DNA from 2 places in the Shewanella sp. HL-SH5 genome. Region 2 is predicted to be linked to the other one. Evidence: riboswitches for the same ligand, from Rfam matches in the RefSeq annotation. Region 2 holds a riboswitch; the other holds the start of a gene.
The links. Region 2 has a riboswitch for lysine ahead of lysC (lysine-sensitive aspartokinase 3). Riboswitches for the same ligand answer to the same signal wherever they lie in the genome.
Positions count from the first base shown of each region.

Region 1: another riboswitch for lysine. It lies ahead of ACRWQM_RS11390 (Na+/H+ antiporter NhaC family protein); the one in region 2 lies ahead of lysC (lysine-sensitive aspartokinase 3).

Region 1 covers NZ_CP195038.1:2,616,219-2,625,119, reverse strand. Annotated here, with positions in the region: gene ACRWQM_RS11425 (proline--tRNA ligase) at 1-138, opposite strand, end outside; gene ACRWQM_RS11420 (acyltransferase) at 283-846, opposite strand; gene tsaA (tRNA (N6-threonylcarbamoyladenosine(37)-N6)-methyltransferase TrmO) at 909-1,640, opposite strand; gene rcsF (Rcs stress response system protein RcsF) at 1,721-2,116, opposite strand; gene ACRWQM_RS11405 (H-NS family histone-like protein) at 2,242-2,649, opposite strand; gene ACRWQM_RS11400 (electron transfer flavoprotein subunit beta/FixA family protein) at 3,173-3,922, shown strand; gene ACRWQM_RS11395 (electron transfer flavoprotein subunit alpha/FixB family protein) at 3,924-4,847, shown strand; lysine riboswitch at 4,926-5,123, shown strand; gene ACRWQM_RS11390 (Na+/H+ antiporter NhaC family protein) at 5,200-6,759, shown strand; gene ACRWQM_RS11385 (thymidine kinase) at 6,876-7,454, shown strand; gene ACRWQM_RS11380 (methyl-accepting chemotaxis protein) at 7,669-8,901, opposite strand, start outside.
Region 2 covers NZ_CP195038.1:3,508,391-3,517,291, forward strand. Annotated here, with positions in the region: gene ACRWQM_RS15285 (methyltransferase) at 1-639, shown strand, start outside; gene ACRWQM_RS15290 (DUF342 domain-containing protein) at 910-2,574, shown strand; gene ACRWQM_RS15295 (DUF4144 family protein) at 2,574-2,927, shown strand; gene ACRWQM_RS15300 (site-2 protease family protein) at 3,018-4,193, shown strand; gene ACRWQM_RS15305 (succinylglutamate desuccinylase/aspartoacylase family protein) at 4,806-5,930, opposite strand; gene lysC (lysine-sensitive aspartokinase 3) at 5,934-7,292, opposite strand; lysine riboswitch at 7,372-7,547, opposite strand; gene ACRWQM_RS15315 (DUF3293 domain-containing protein) at 7,856-8,287, opposite strand.

The sequences.
Region 1 (8,901 bases), 890 kb from region 2:
ACCTGACGGCAACCAGCTGTATAAACCTGACGCATTACGACGGATCATACCCGCACGTAGCATTAACTGATGGCTAATGACTTCTGCATTTGCAGGGGTTTCTTTTTGTGTTGAAAGCAGGTACTTACTAACTCGCATTCCAGTATCCATTATGAGTAAAAATCAATGGAGGTCATTTTAGCACTTGAAGCGTTTATGTCACCTGATTATTAGTCATTGAGTAAAGTTACTTTAACAACTTGGGATATAGACATTGAATTATTGTTTTGCGGTAGATAAGGGTTATTTATCACGTCTATCACCAATCACTTTAGCCGGATTGCCAGCCACAATAGCGTATGCGGCGACGTCTTTAGTCACAATGCTACCCATCCCAATAATGGCTTTGTCGCCTATGGTGATACCATCGACCAAACCCGCTTGAGCGCCAATCCATACATCTTGACCTATTATAATGCCTTTTGATGATGTTGGTTGTTGATAAATAGGCGAGTCGGGTGACATGCCATGATTAAAAGCATACACAGTGACATTATTTGCAATGCGAGTTTGTGAGCCAATATGAATACCTGCCTGACCACCATCTAAACTGCAACTATGATTAATAGCCACTTCATCGCCTAACTTTATAGGGCCGTGCATAAATACGTCAGCAGCAATCATACATTTATTGCCGATAGTAATATTTCGACCAGGCTCTGCAAATAATTCTGCTTCAGGCGCAATAAAACATTGCTGACCAATGCTAATGGTTTCAAGCTGAGTTAATTTAGTTTGAATATCCAGCTGCCAGGGCGTTACCCACTCTAATAATTTGGGTTTTAGATTGAAGTAAAGCCAGGGCATCCAGGACAGTCTTTTTTTCTGCTGCTCTTGGTAATCGAGTAATGCCAACGTTCTGTCCTCATTTACTCATCAAGCAAAACCACAGACGTGGGTTTTAACATTAATACGATAATTTGGTTATCAATCACCTGCCACAAAATATCAAGGTCATATAGGGCGACTTGATAGATTTTGAGATCCTCTTTTGCTTTTTTGTAAGCAGGCCTAGGGTCTTGGGCTAATACTGCACTAATTAGCGGCTGTAATTGAGCATATTTTTCATTTTCTGCAAGTGTTGATAACTGAACACTCGCATTATCAGAAAAAACAACCTTTATTAACTCAGGCGCCTCCTGTGCTATACCGCCCTTGGCGTCTGTAATGGCATCTGAAAAGGGAATATAAGGTTTTATATCGATAATAGGCGTGCCATCTAATAAATCCATGCCGGATATTTCAAGACACACTTTGCCTTTTCGTTTCACAATGCCGTGTAATTTAACCACAGACTGTCCAATACCGTTTGGCCTAAAAGTTGAACGTGTCGCAAATACACCCAGTTTTTCGTTGCCACCTAAACGAGGTGGACGAACGGTTGTTTTCCAGCCTTGAGCTAAATTTTCATGAAAACAAAATAATAACCATAGATGAGAATATTGTTCAATTCCTCTAATTGCATCAACAGTATTTAACGCTGGAGCAAGTTCAATATAACCTTTTACATCAACTAATCCAGGCTGGCGAGGAATACCAAATTTTTGTTTATAAGGGGTTCGGCAAATTGCGACTGCACTAATTTGAGATGTAAACATGATGGCTTATCAACTAGGTATAAAAAGGAGCTGCAATATAATAAAGTCTGATATTGCAGCGATAAAATGACTAAAATAAAATATTATTTTTCTTGCTCGTGTTTAATGGCTTGTCCAATACACAAACTGCGACTAACACAGGCTTTATCCTGTTCTTCAATGATCAAGCATTGTTTGATAATAATGCCATTGGCACCCATATCTGCAGCTTTTTTACGGGCTTCAGTTCTCGCATCTTGAATCGATGCAGGTGCATCGTTTGATTGCTCCTGACAAACCTCACCCTCAGCTAAACCAATAATGGCATAATTGCCTTTTGGTAGGTTGTTTTCTTCATAAACAGTGACATCACCCACTTTAAAGTATTCATTAATCGCTTTGGGATCAAGATTACTGTTAAAGGCATAGTCACCTGCACAAGCTGTTAATAATAAAGAAAAAGATGAAAGGGTTAACACTTTAAGGATAGGCGAAAACATAGATGTGCTCACTTAATTCAATTTAATTATAGTTTACTCTCTCTTTATTAGAGGTAAAGGCAAACTTTAATTTGTTTAAAAAAAACGCCTACCGAAGTAAGCGTTTATTATTAATGCTTGAACTATTATTCCATGCCAGGAATTAAAAAGGCACTCATGGATTTACCAGCATCAACTTCTTTTTTAAATACCGTTGGCATACGGCCTTGGCCAGTCCATTGAATTAACTCACCGTCTAAGGTGATTTGATATTTTGCTGGACGAGGAGCGCGTTTTTTAGGTGCTGATTTGCTTGCTGTGACTTCGCCAAGATCTTCAATCGATAAACCACTGTTTTCGATTTGAGCTAAAATACCAGCAATAAGAGCATTTCTTTTAGCATTTGCCGCTTCATCTGCTTTGGCTTCTTCTTCACGTTCAACGATAATTTTATCAAGTTTAGCAGCAAGATCGGTAAGATCTTCAATACTGAGTTCTTTTACAGCAGCTTTAAAACGACGACCATGGGTTAAAATATCTAAAAAATCACTCATAATATTAAACGTCCTAATGAATTGGAATTTACATAGTTTTTATTTGTTAGTTCTGACGTTGAATGAATAAATGCCGCATATTATGGCCATTAATCTTGATTGATACATGTCAGTACTAAAAGCATAATCAAAAATATCTCATTCCTTAGAAATAATTCCTTCGAGGTTAACTTTTAACATCAAGCTTTATTTTTGAGCAATACATTCAAATAAGTTAATAACAAATTAATAAAATAGTATTTATCAATAACCGTAATAATAGAAAGATATTGAGCCTTGATCAATTTAATTTATCAAAAATAAGCTTATTTTATTAATTAGCCTAAAAAGGCTGTTAAAAACGACATTATGGGTGCATATAAGTGAAAAATGTTACTTTAGCTTGCCAATTTGTATGCTATATTTTTTCAAACAAGCGTTTAACTTAGGTTGACGTTAACGTTAACAGGTCGTAAAGTTGAGCTATCTTGCATTGGCATTGGCCAATGTGTTGTCTATAGACAAGGTGTAGGAAGGAAACCCTATGAAAATATTGGTGCCTGTAAAGCGCGTCGTTGATGCCAATGTAAAGGTCAGAGTAAAAGCTGATAATTCAAATGTTGATACCGCCAATCTAAAAATGGCATTAAACCCATTTTGTGAAATTGCAGTTGAAGAAGCGGTTCGCCTCAAAGAAGCTGGAATTGCGACTGAAGTTGTTGTTGTTAGCGTTGGTCCGAAAACGGTGCAAGAGCAATTAAGAACGGCAATGGCTTTAGGTGCAGATCGTGCCGTCCATGTTGAAACCGAAGAAGAGTTAGTATCACTCTCAATTGCTAAGTTACTGCATGCCGTTCAGCTAAAAGAACAGGCTCAACTGGTGATATTTGGTAAGCAATCTATTGATGGTGACAACAATCAAACTGGCCAAATGTTGGCAGCACTTGCTGACATGCCACAAGCCACTTTTGCATCAGAAGTTAAAATTGATGGCGAGACTATTGTGGTAACCCGTGAAGTCGATGGCGGTTTACAAACGTTGAAAATGCCATTGCCAGCGGTTGTGACAGTTGATTTGCGTTTAAATGAACCTCGTTATGCTTCATTACCAAATATTATGAAAGCTAAGCGTAAGCCTCTGGAAATATTATCTATCTCCGACTTAGGTGTAACGTTGAAAGCACATCAAACCGTATTGAAAGTTACGCCTCCAGCAGAACGTAAAGCTGGCATCATGGTGTCTTCTGTTGAAGAACTTGTCGAAAAATTAAAAAACGAAGCGAAGGTGATCTAATATGACCATTTTAGTTTTAGCTGAACACGATAATGTGCATTTAAAAGCCGACACAGCCAAAGTGGTTGCAGCGGCTACTGCAATTGGTGGTGATATTCACATTTTAGTGGCTGGAGCTCAATGTAGTGAAGCGGCCAAAATGGCGCAAACATTAGCTGGCGTTAATAAAGTCATTGTGGCTGACTCAGCTGCATATGCTAACCAATTAGCCGAAAACTTAGCTAAGTTAATTTTGAGTTTGTCTGCTGACTATTCACATATTTTATCCGCAGCCTCAAGCGTAGGTAAAGACACGTTACCGCGTGTTGCAGCCTTATTAGATGTGGCGCAAATATCTGAAGTGATTGACGTAGAAAGCGCAGATACATTTATACGTCCAATATATGCAGGTAATGCATTAGCGACAGTCAAAAGCTTAGATGATAAAAAAGTCATGACAGTACGTTCAAGTGCATTTGATGCGGTTGCTTCAACTGGCAGTGCTGAATTAGCCAATATTGGCGAAGTGATTAATGCGCGTACTGAGTTTGTATCACAAAGCTTAACTGAGTCAGTTCGTCCTGAATTAGGTAATGCTGGTATTATTGTCTCTGGTGGTCGTGGAATGGGTAGCGGTGAAAACTTCGCTATTCTAGAGCAACTTGCAGACAAGTTAGGTGCCGCGGTAGGGGCTTCGCGCGCCGCAGTTGATGCGGGTTTTGTCCCTAACGATTTACAGGTCGGTCAAACAGGTAAAATTGTTGCTCCTGATTTGTATATTGCAGTCGGTATTTCTGGCGCAATTCAGCACCTTGCGGGTATGAAAGATTCCAAAGTAATTGTCGCGATTAACAAAGATCCTGAAGCACCAATTTTTCAAGTAGCTGATTATGGACTAGAAGCTGATTTATTTGTGGCTATTCCGGCACTGAATAATTTGTTGTAAATGTGATTTTTGTCACAATATTCGGCCGTAGGGTGGTAACCTTACGGCCGCTATGTTTTTATGTGCTCGCATTTTTACCCTTTAAGTAGAGGTGCATTAAATAATAGTAAAGGTAAGTAGGGTGATGCCTGTGATTTACCTTGAAAGGATTTAATGCCGAAGTTGCTATTGATATCGGTCAATACAGCTGGTGTTGCCGCCAAATAGGTGCAGCACTGCCATAGTATTTTTTGTCGGGATGACAAAGATAAATTACTATGGAGCGCTACTGATAGGACAGGTGTCTCTAAGGTATAACATTACCTTACACCGGTTCAGTCGCCTCCATTCATACATACTCGATGAATAAATAATGAACGTACTTAGTCATGCCGATTCGGCACTATCTTTACTTCCACCTCTTGTTGCCATTGTTCTGGCTATTATCACCCGTAAAGTATTACTGTCCCTTGGGGTGGGTATTGTGGTCGGCGCATTATTACTTACTCAGTTCTCTTTAGGGGATAGTAGTCTATTTTTGCTCAACACAGTCCAAGGGCTGGTTTGGAGTGATGGCGCGCTAAATAGCTGGAATTTACAAATCTTAGGTTTCTTAGTCATGCTAGGCATGATAACCGCTTTAATAACCGTTAGTGGCGCAGCCAGGGCGTTCGCTGATTGGGCTAAAGGGCATATTCGCAGTAAACGTGATGCCAAGTTAATGACCATCTTTTTAGGCTGCGTGGTGTTTATCGATGATTATTTTAACAGTTTAGTGGTAGGCTCAATTTCAAAACCCATTACCGACAGATACCATATCTCGCGGGCTAAATTAGCTTATTTATTAGATTCTACAGCCGCACCTATTTGTGTTATTTCACCAATCTCAAGCTGGGGGGCCTACATTATCGCCTTGATTGGTGGCATTTTAACCGCGCATGGATTTACTGAATCAGGTCATTTGAGTGTGTTTGTCCAAATGATCCCGATGAATTTTTATGCCATATTCGCGTTACTATTATTATTATGTGTTGCCTTGTTCGGTCTTGATGTCGGCCCTATGCGCCAACATGAATTAAATGCCAAAAAAGGTGAGCTTTATGATGAATCTAAAGGCCTTCCCCCTGGTGCAAACGCTGACCTGCCTGAAGCTGATACGGGGAAAGTAATAGGTTTATTTTTACCCATTTTGACATTAATCGTTGCCACAGTTTACTTTATGATAACTAGCGGTGCAGATGTGCTTGCAGCCGATGGCAAAGCCTTTACTATTTTAGGTGCTTTTGAAAATACTCAAGTGAGTCAATCATTATTTTATGGCTCAGTCATTGGTTTTAGTATTACGTTAATTTTAGTTTTTATTCAAAAGTTAGAAATAGATTTAATTGTCAAAGGCGTGGTTGCTGGTGCGCGTTCAATGTTACCCGCTATCTATATTTTAATGTTTGCTTGGTCTATTGCTGGAGTTATTGGTCAGCTAGAAACCGGTAAATATATGGCAAGTTTAGTCACAGGTTCAATTCCTTTTGAGCTATTACCTGTGGTGTTATTTATTCTTGCAGGTATTACCGCTTTTTCAACCGGCACAAGCTGGGGCACTTTCGGCATTATGTTGCCAATTGCTGCCGATATGGCAATGGGAAGCGACTCAAGCATGATGTTACCTATGTTATCAGCAGTGCTTGCTGGTGCTGTTTTTGGTGATCATTGTTCACCTATATCCGACACCACTATTTTGTCATCGACAGGGGCCAGTTGTCATCATATAGACCATGTGATTACTCAGTTACCTTATGCCTTAATTGTGGCGTTTATCAGTATTATTGGCTATACAGTGCTTGGCTTTACTGGCTCATTAATCAGTGGATTATTAGCTTGTAGTCTTGTGTTTGTGATCAGCGTGTTAGCGTTAGCTTTTTATGCACGTCGCTAGCCGTTACTCATAAATGAATAATAATGCCGCTCAATGAAGATTAAGCGGCATTATTATTTGTGGTTAATGGTCATATCAAAGTAGAATTTAGTAAAGCAACAATATTGGACATTATTTTGGCGCAACTGTATTTTTATTATTCGTCGATGAACGCGGGTAAATCGACCTCATTATTACAATCTTCTTATAATTATCGCGAGCGTGGCATGCACACGTTAGTTATGACAGCATCAATTGACGATCGCTATGGCGTTGGCATTGTTGCATCACGAATTGGTATACAAACTGATGCGCAAGTGTTTGCCAGTGGCGATGATTTGAGTGATATTATTGGTCAATCACATCAACAGAAACATATCCATTGTGTACTTGTCGATGAGAGCCAATTTTTGTCAAAAGCACAGGTTAAGCAGCTGACTCATGTGGTAGATAATTTAAATATCCCTGTATTGTGTTATGGGCTGCGAAGTGACTTCCAAGGAGAGCTATTTACTGGTAGCCAATATTTGTTAGCTTGGGCTGACAAATTAGTTGAGCTAAAGACGATTTGCCATTGTGGTCGCAAAGCCAATATGGTGGTACGTTTAGACGGTGATGGCAAACCAATGAAAGAAGGTGAGCAAGTGGCGATAGGTGGCAATGAAACCTATGAGTCGGTTTGCCGCAAGCACTTTAGAGAGTTTTTATGGGATTAGCCCAGGTATGCTAGCATGATAAAAATGTCACTTTAAAAATCTAATATTAAAGTGACATTTTGATTAGCAGTTACACAAAATTAGTTACAGTCTCTACTAATTACCACAATATCATTTCACTTATCTCTTTGAGCATTCACTTCTATCTCTAAGTATTAAATACCTAGCGCACTTAATGTCGTCTTTAACACTTAAATGCTTTAGTTCTCAAAAACTATAACTTAAATCGTTCAACAGATGCGGTTAATGAATGGGCTAATTGATTTAATTCCTGGCTTCGCTTCGCCATTGCTGAGGACTCTTCTGCATTATTTTCCGCAGACTCTGCTGTTTCAGCCATAGTATGCTCAATTTGCTCACTAAAACTGACCTGTTCATGTGCCGCTTGATTAATACTTTGACTCATTTTATCTATGGTTAACAGCGCCGACTCAATATGTTCGATGGCATCATGAAGTGCTTGGCTTTGTTCAACACATTGGTTAGCTTGGGTTTGTCCTTGGGTAATCGCTTTCACCGCATTTGTCGTTTCATGCTGCAGAGCATCTATCATGGTTTGAATTTCAGCGGTAGATGATTGCGTTCTTGAGGCAAGGGATCTTACTTCATCGGCGACTACGGCAAAGCCTCTGCCGTGTTCTCCCGCTCGTGCAGCTTCAATTGCCGCATTTAAGGCCAATAGATTAGTTTGGTCTGCAATAGCGCTGATGGTAACTAATATTCCACCAATGTTATCGCTGTTTTTACTTAGGCTATTCATGATGTTAACCGAGTCAATTAACCCAGTTGATAACCGTTCAATTCGACCACGGTTATCATCAGCAATACCTTTGACATGCTTGCCTTGTTCCGACGCTAGGCTTATCTGGCTAGCCGACTCATTAGTCTGTTTATTCACTAAATTCGAACTTTGATGAATGTGTTCTGCGAGTTGTTTCGCTTGATTGATTTGATGAATTTGACTAATGGCTGCATTAGCAATTTTCTGACCCTGATTTTGTGAGTTAATTGCCGATTCATCTAATAGATGTGCATCGCGGCTAATATCTTGTAATAGTGAAGTTAAATCATCTGATAGCTTGTTGATATTGTCCATCAACTCGCCAAACTCATCATCGTTACGCTTTGTGAGACGTTTAGATAAATCTCCACTAGCAATACGAGACAAAGCATGATTAACCGCTCTAAGTGGGCCTAGCATGGCTTTAGAGGTAAAATAGTAAATGATAATAGCAAGTACGATGAATATTAACGCTAATGCAATCGCTAAGGTTTGTGCCGTGTTTATTTCATCAGATGCGACGTTTTTAAAGTCGTTAAAACGCTGATCTGCTAAAATCATTAACTTGCTTAGCTCGGCAAAGCTTGAGTCGAAATATTGATTTGATTGACTATATGCCATATCAGCCTGTTGGATTACCTCAACCACTTTACGCTGACTTTCATA
Region 2 (8,901 bases):
TCAGCAGTTAAGATAGACAATGCCCGTCACAGCTTGCTATACCGTGCATATCTAACACAAGACGTAGCACCGTTAAAATTAACTGACTGGATGACACAATACACAGTCGACACCCCCCAGGGTGACATTATCATTTGTAATTTAGTCGGTGTTTTTAGCGAGAAAAAACTGGACCTAGGTACTGAATTATTACTGTCTAACTTACCTAAACTGAGTGGTCGAGTATTAGATTTTGGTTGTGGTGCAGGGGTAATATCGGTCGGGCTACTCAAGCAATATCCTGAACTTAATATTGAATGTATCGATATCAATGCAATGGCTTTAGCATCATGTGAGCTCACCTTAGCGGCAAACCACATGCAAGCTAAGGTTTACCCTTCCGATGGTTTTAACCAAATTGAAGGTAAGTTCGACGGGATTATTTCTAATCCCCCGTTCCACGATGGCTTAGATAGAACATTTGCCATAGCACATGCTTTTGTCACCCAAAGTGCCACACGATTGAGTGCTAAAGGAGTGTGGCAAATTGTGGCGAATCGACACTTACCCTATGCCGACAACATAGCCAACACATTCGGCTCAGTTAACGTCCCAGCCGAAAACAATAAGTACAAACTGTACTGTAATAAAAGTAAATAACCTCAACTCGGATTAAAATATTCACTCAATAGCAGGCCTATTGCACGTTAATGTAACCCAGTTAACAAAGTAAGCATCTGCTCGGTAAACGATAATCTACCGAACAGATGTTTAATAACATGTCATTAAATCAACATTAGCAAGTCAATGTCTATTAAGCTGTGACTTTGATGCTGGATAATTTAGCTAAATTCCGCTAAATTCGAGGTATAGTGATTTTTATATAAACTCGTTTTAACACTCCAATAAAAATAATAAATAAAGGACATTATGTTAGAGCCTTCTGTTGCAGCATTTAATGCTGAAAAATCTAAAGTAGAATTACGGCTTATCCCCAATACTCACGGCCCTATTTCTACCGATGATGTTAATCAGCTTCTTAAACAGCCTGATTTTGCCATGCTGTTTCCTGTCACGCCTGCGATAGACAAAGCGGTTAAAGAAGTGAATGCCCTGTGTGGCCAAAAACCGGGAAATCATGAGCTATTTTTCACTATTGCTGAGCGTAAAGATGGCAGTATTAGCATCAGCATTAGTGACGATAAAATGCAGGCATCAATGAAAATCACTTCCGCATGGGGTGGTAAAGATATTGTATTGGCCGATGTACTCAATAATCTTAAAAACCATAAAATAAAGATGGGCTTAAGTAAGCCTAAAATTATGGCGTTACTACAAAGATTAGATATTTTACCCCCTGGAGAGTCTTGCGAAGGCGAAATTGCCATGGGCAAAGCAGCAATAAACGGCGAGCATGCAATTTTAACCCGTAAAGTACCACTCGCCAGGGAACGCTTATTACAGCCGCAAGAACGCGAAGATGGTACCGTAGACATGCGCAACTTAGGTGCATTAGTTACTGTAAAACCCAATGACGTATTGATGGTAAAGCAACCCGCAACCTCTGGTACGGCTGGCTATAATGTGCATGGTGATACATTAAACCAAACACCGGGTAAAGATAAGTTAATGACGCCTGGTAGTGGTACGGCCCTACATCCTAGTGACCCCAATAAACTTATTGCCACGGTATCTGGTCAACCGGTCGAAAATAAAAAAGGCATGCAGGTTGATGATGTATTACAGATTAAAAATGTTGATGTAAATTACGGCCATGTAAACTTTAAAGGCAGTATATTAATTACCGGTGATGTACATGAAGGTATGCAGGTAAAATCTAGTGGTGATATCACCGTAATGGGTTTTGTTGACTCAGCCAGTCTTGAGGCCGAGGGTGATGTTATCGTCAGTAAAGGGATTATTGGTCGCTTAATTAAAGAACAAGAGTTCAGTACTAAAATTCATGCCCAAGGGCAGATTTGCGCCCAATTCGTTCAATATTCAAATCTCATCGCCGAAGGTGAAATTCTGGTGACCAAGCAGCTTTTACATAGTCATTCTCACTCAGGTAGTACTATTACAGTAAGTGATGCCCAAGGTCGACGAGGAGATCTTGTTGGTGGTAAAGCCACCGCAGCAAAAGGGATACGTGCAGTTGCTTTTGGGGCTACCGCCGGGACTAAAACTGAACTATTTTGCGCCATGCAGCAACAAGAGTTGAAGCAAGAGTTAAAAGCATTGGATGAGAGTGTCAAGCAGCTTGTGCTAGCAGGTCTTGATATTGAAGCAAGACTACGCAAGCTTCCGCCCAAAAAAGACTGGCAAAACGATGCTGGCATGATTGAACAAGTCAAAATGATGCTAGATCAAAAAAATCTTATTGCTGCAGAACGTTTGAAAGAAGAAATTGAATTTGAGCAAGTTAAGAATGAAGTAAATGGTTATTACGACCGATATTTTATTCGCGCTGAGAAACACATATTTGCCAATGTTGAATTACATATTGGTAATGCTCAAAACCGCACTCAGCGTGAACATGGACCGAGCTCGGTCAAAAATATTAATGCAGAAATCAGCTTTGATTACAGTCGTTAATGCAACCAGCTAATAAGCCTATTAGCTCCATTATAAATTGGCCTGCCATCGTGTTGCTGCATCAACACGATGACCTCGCCTATATTATCGATCAATCAGCCTGGCAAGAATATCTTGATCATGAGGCAGCTAATCTAGTTGCTGAAGATAAACTCATTGATAGCAAAGGACAATGCTGGTTAATGACCGAATCTATTAAGCAGCACACATTAACATCTAGCACGCCAATCAGCCTTGAGCAATTTATTACCATAGTGCAGCGATTCGCACAATTACAAGGACAGTGTTGCAGCAGTAAATTAATCTTCTCAAACTTTCAACAGGGCTTTGCAATCATTGAGCAATTAGATTGATTAAGCTAGATTGATTGAGCAATTGATTGAGCTATTGTCAGGCCTCTGGCAAAATAGCGACAATTTTACTGAGTAAGTTTGAGAGTGTGCATGGAGTTATTAAATATTGAGTGTCTTGGTAAACGGCTACGTTTAGAAGGCTCAATGGCCGGTTGGCAACAGCTATATTGGGACAACCAGTTGGTGTCACAAAAATCAGCTTCCCCCAATAACCAAGCGTTTCACATTCATCAGTTTGAATTGACCTCACAATCAACCCGCCCACTCTCAACTCCATCGGCTAAGCAAAACACCGACGGTTTAGAAAATAGTGCGCTAGATGATGTCATAATTGATAACATTCAGACCAATGCGATTCCAGTAAGGCTTGAAGTCGATGTTAAATGGCAGCCTTTTTATCTTGAATACTGCGTGTTAGTTGACGAAGAGCAAATCTGCCAAGGTCAACGTACAACCAAAGACATTGAACAACAAGTCCCCGAATTAGCCGTACCTAAAGCTAATAAAATCAGTATGGTCGGTTTAGCGTCACTAGGGTTTAAGCTTTTAAAAAGCGCTAAAGTGGTCAAAGCCTTGTTAGCAGGAGCCAGTGTCGCAGCCTATTCTTGGTTATTCTCTATTGAATTCGCCCTCGCCTTAATTGCCTGTCTAGTATTCCATGAATATGGCCACATTAGAGCCATGAAGCACTTTGGCATGAAAACCAAGGGCATCTATCTCATACCTTTTATGGGCGGTCTAGCATTAAGCGATGAGCGCATTAACACCCGCTGGCAAGATGTGGTCATCTCCATCATGGGGCCCACATTTGGCTTGTTTTTGTCTCTCGCTTGCTTGGTAGCTTACTGGGTCACGGGCAATGTTTTTTTTGCCGGCTTAGCTGCCTTTAACGCGTTACTCAACCTGTTTAATCTATTGCCTATTCTGCCATTAGATGGTGGCCATATTTTAAAAAGTGTCAGCTTTTCGATGAATAGCGTCACAGGGTTAATCGCCTGTGTTGCCGGAGCCGCTATTGGGGTATTTATTAGTTACAGCTTAGGCTTAGCCTTGTTAGGTTTTTTATTATTAATTGGTAGTTTAGAGATTGTTTTTGAATGGCGCGGTCGTCATCAAAGCCATTTGTTACCGCTAGACCGTTATGGACAGATCTTTTCAGCTATTTGGTATTTGCTAACCGTTAGCGCGTTAATCGGCATTATTTGGGTTATTGCGGGTACAGGTGATGATATGTTGCGGATGCCACTAGAGATACTTAAGAGTTAATTGAGGGATTACTTAGTCGGTTAATTCAGACTAATATCTCATGTTTACTAATTGCCTGCCGCAGGCCTTAGTGCAGATAATCCAGCGAGACGCCAGTTCTTGATTTTAAAATCAGCGTCCCTGTGGGCTTAACCAAAACCTCCCTGTTTTGGATACTCGCTGGCTCATCTGCACCTGAAATTTCATCTCTTCGATTTAGTTCACTCGTAACGACTATCAAAAGCAAAATATGAAGATAAATCTAGTGAATCTTTGAATGATTCATTTGAATTGAGGACATCAAGGCTCTTTACTCCGAGAACCCGTGAGCATGGCATAGATGTCACGATAGCTTTCGTTGGGCCAAGGACGGCCCATCGGAAGCGATAGGGATTTTTGATAATGGCGAAGCAAACTACAAAAACGGCTAAAAGCTGGATCGATCCGCATCGAAAATATGCGTTTTTCAGCATTTTTCGTTTGGGGCACAGGGTGTTCCAAGAGGGAATTGCTGTTGATTTCCTTTTGAACGGTGCAGGATGGAATCCTGCGATGTTGCTTCTCTCTTTTTATAGAATCAAGTCAATTACCACAACTTACCTCGGCCGTTTTGGCCGCAAAACAAAACCAAACTTAAAGCTCGAATACATTAGTCATCACTTTATACAACTCAGTCCCTTGATGCACAGACGCCGAAGCAAAGTGCAAAATCGGCACGCAATTTTTATCTAAACTCAGCGGTGTAACCGCTTTGTCTGAACCGTATAAATCCAACCTCAGCATATTGACTAAAGATTGCCCAGCTGCCAATGGCTCACCGACTGTAGCGCAATACTCAACCATGCCTGATTGCGGTGCATGAAATTTTTTATAATCTTTTAGGTAACAGCCATAACGCGGCATTTCAGCCGGTAACACAGATTCTTTAATCACCCCTCGATGGCTTAAATAAGCCAAAATACCGTTAGCATCGACTAAGGCATCCGCCATATCAATCCGCTCTTGGCTAGCCAGCTCAAGGGTAAACGCTGCTACTGGCACATCAAAATGACGGCCTTTACTCGCTGCATGATCAGTGAGCTGCCACCAAGGACAAAATGCAGCCTCATCCATGGCGCCGCCAAAACTATTCGGAATGATCAAACTGTAGGGAATAGAGAAAAACTTTGCCGAGTCGAGCTCATACTCAGGACAATACAGATGCTTACAAGATTTTGGCCCTGTATGTAAATCAAGCACAATATCGGCTTGATGAGCCAAAGACTGCAAACTCACCGCTAATCGGTGGCCTGTGGTGATGCCCCAAGGCTGTTGTAGCTTGGTGTGACAAGACTCTATTAGCGTTGCCTTAAACGATTTAATCAGCTCATCATTGGGTAAATCTTGATGCTGTTTGTACCAGGCGGCTATGTCGATTTTATGGTCTAAGTACTCACGGTTCCAATTAACACCGGTTATTGGGTCAAATCGGCCTAGGGTAAACTCACCACTTTTTTGATTAATACCCAGCGGGTTGGCTAAAGGGGCACACACAATATCCCCTAAAACCTCAAGCTCTTCTAGCAAGGTCATTAGTTGATAAATTACCGCATTACCTTGCACTTCAGCACCGTGCACGTTGGCTTGAACGTATACGGTCGGTGCGCTGCTGTCGATGCCTTTAAAAGTGAATAAAGGCACTTCAAGGGATTGCCCAGCAGCGAGTTCACCTACATTCAGTGATGTGCGCAATGCTTTAGTCATCATTTGCTTTGTCATAGGTTACTCGAAAAGATTTTGATGTAATGCTTTAACAACGTCTGCAGCTTGAGTTTCATCAATTAATACACATAAGTTATGCGGGCTAGCACCCTGGCATATCATACGGACATTGTATTTTTCTAATACTTGAAATACTCGGCTACAAATACCGGCTGTAGAAGCAATTCTATTACCAATAATCGCCACTAAGGCTAAGTTATCTTCCACTCTTACCCGGCAATGTTGTGATAACTCTTGCAATAACGATTCACTTAATAAGCCCTGACCGCTTGAGTCTGAGCCTGTTTTATCTAATGTTAGCGCCACGTTCACTTCTGAGGTGGTGATCAAATCTACCGAGATTTTATGGCGCGCTAATGTAGCAAAGGTTTCAGCTAAAAAACCCTGGGCGTGAAGCATTTGCAAGCTATGCAGATTTAATAAGGTTTGGTCACGGCGTAATGCCACCGCGCGGTAAACTGGCGTATCTTCTACTTGATGACGGATCCAGGTTCCACCCGCTTCAGGGTCTTTACTTGAACCGACAAACACCTGAATTTTCTGGCGAACAGCTGGAAGTATCGTTGCTGGATGCAATACTTTTGCACCAAAAGTGGCCATTTCAGCGGCTTCATTAAAACTGATTTCAGCAATCGGGCGGGCATTTGGGGCTAAACGTGGGTCTGTGGTATAAATGCCAGCAACATCGGTCCAAATTTCAACCGCATGGGCAGATAAAGCTTCAGCTAATAAAGCGGCTGAATAATCACTACCACCACGACCTAATGTTGTAGTGCGCCCCTGCTCATCGGCCCCAATAAATCCCTGAGTAACAATAATACTGGTGCTTAATAGTGGTTGTAAAAAATCACCCGATAAATGAGCAATTTGTTCAATTTGAGGTTCAGCACGACCAAAATGACTATCGGTACGCAGCACTTGGCGTACATCAAAAGCCTGGGAAGATGTGCCTTTTTCACGGATAACAGCTGAGAACAATACCGACGAACAATGCTCTCCCATAGACAGCAGCTCATCCATCGCTGCTTTACTGCGATCAAGAATTAATGATTCACTTAACACAGACATTCGGCTTAAAAGCTTATCAATTTGCGCAGCTATGTCCTGTGGCTGGCTCAATTCATCAATAATACGATATTGAATTTGGGCAACTTGTTTAAGCAAGCTTAGACGACGTTCGTCGTTGACATTAGCACTGGTAAGTTCAACTAATAAGTTGGTTACACCGCTAGATGCACTGACCACCACTAAACGGGTATTAGGATTGGATAAAACGATATCAGCACAACGGCTCATAGCTGAGAAATCAGCAACAGAGGTTCCGCCAAACTTGGCTACAACTAATTGATTTAACGACATATAATACACTCCGAACTAAACTTCGTTCGAAGAGCCTGGTGCAAAGATAACGCACCCTTAAAGAAGGGAAACAGCAATCACCACCAGAAGCTCTCCACCAAATAACAGGTGACAATCGCTAGGATTCAACCTAAGCGACCGATAAATAAGTTAACCAAATCTTATTGTATCTCGGCGTTAATCTCCCTCGTAAGCTGTCATGGGAATTGGTCTTCCTCAAGCTTACTACCTAGTTAACGCTCCTCTTCTGTGCCTCCCTAAGGAGGGACCAGCAAAATAACAATAAACCTAGGGTTAAGTCAATGCGCAAGATTGCAAGTTGAGTAAAAATAAACAAATGCATTATTTGCAGTAACGTACAATGAGGATTTGGCAGTAAAAAAGCGATTAGATGTGGTTTTGGGTAAGTTATGGGCAGGATAAAGATGACATTGTAAATGCAGAATGCTAATAGTGAGGTAAACGGAGCTTTAATATAAAATCAGTCGTTGGTATTAGCTCATTACACTCATTTGTTAAATTTATTGTCCCAATTAAAAATTAACAAATGAAAATAAAGCGATTTAACAACATTCAGGGAAATCACTGACTAAACGTAAACGTTGATTAAAGGCTCCCATTTGCACCTCACTTTTGTGCTGATCAAAGCAGGCTACAAGCGATAATAAGCCTTGATTAACATAGTAAATTGCATGTTGCTTAAACTCTCTACCTAACTCAATCGCTTGATTTTTATCAATAAAAATAGCCCAACTTTTTTCAACATGTGACAAATCAGGCGCAACACCCATTAAGCAACGGTAAGGGCTTTGATATTGAAGGATTTTCAGTTGCAGTTCACGATCTAATAAGCGGTTTTGGCTCGGAGTAAGTAAGCACCCTAATGGGTTATGAGCAGTAATAATAGCGAAAGAAAAATCAGGTGATAATGACTGGGTTAGCAAAAAGTGCGTTTTTTGATAGTCCTGCCACACAGTATCGATAACATTTTGCATAATAAATTCCACTAGATAAGCCCAAAAGAGTGTAGCAGAAAGGATTTAATAGCGAAAGAAATGTAAATTTCATAGTAATAAAATATACATTTAACTATTTTAAATCAATTAACTAAACATAATCACACTCATTTTTTATACTTAATAAATTATTTTTTTTAACATTTCATTTGTTAACAAATGCAAATAAAGGGTACAATAGCCGTCAGTTACTGATTGATCGTCACAAAAAGCAGCTTTTAAGGCAAATTTTTACGATTAATACTATTAAGCTAAGACTTTACCGCCGTAAAATTACTGTCATATTGTTAGGTGTCTGTTTAAAAATTTCATTTTAGTTATGTCTAAATAGGAACTTTTAACTATCTTTAGGTTCACAGTCTACAGCGGTACGTATTGTTGCCATGATGAAAGGTTTTTTAAGTCTTAGTAAAACTCACTCTAAGCTATTGCTTAAAATAGCAATTAAAAACATTAGAGAATAAGAGAGTGTTTAAATTCAAGGCAGACAATGTTAAACACCAATAATCCAGAATTTCTAACGTATGCAGTTAAGCGTACGTAAACACTAGCCCAATGCTAGATAACAAATTTTATTAATTTTTAGGTAATTT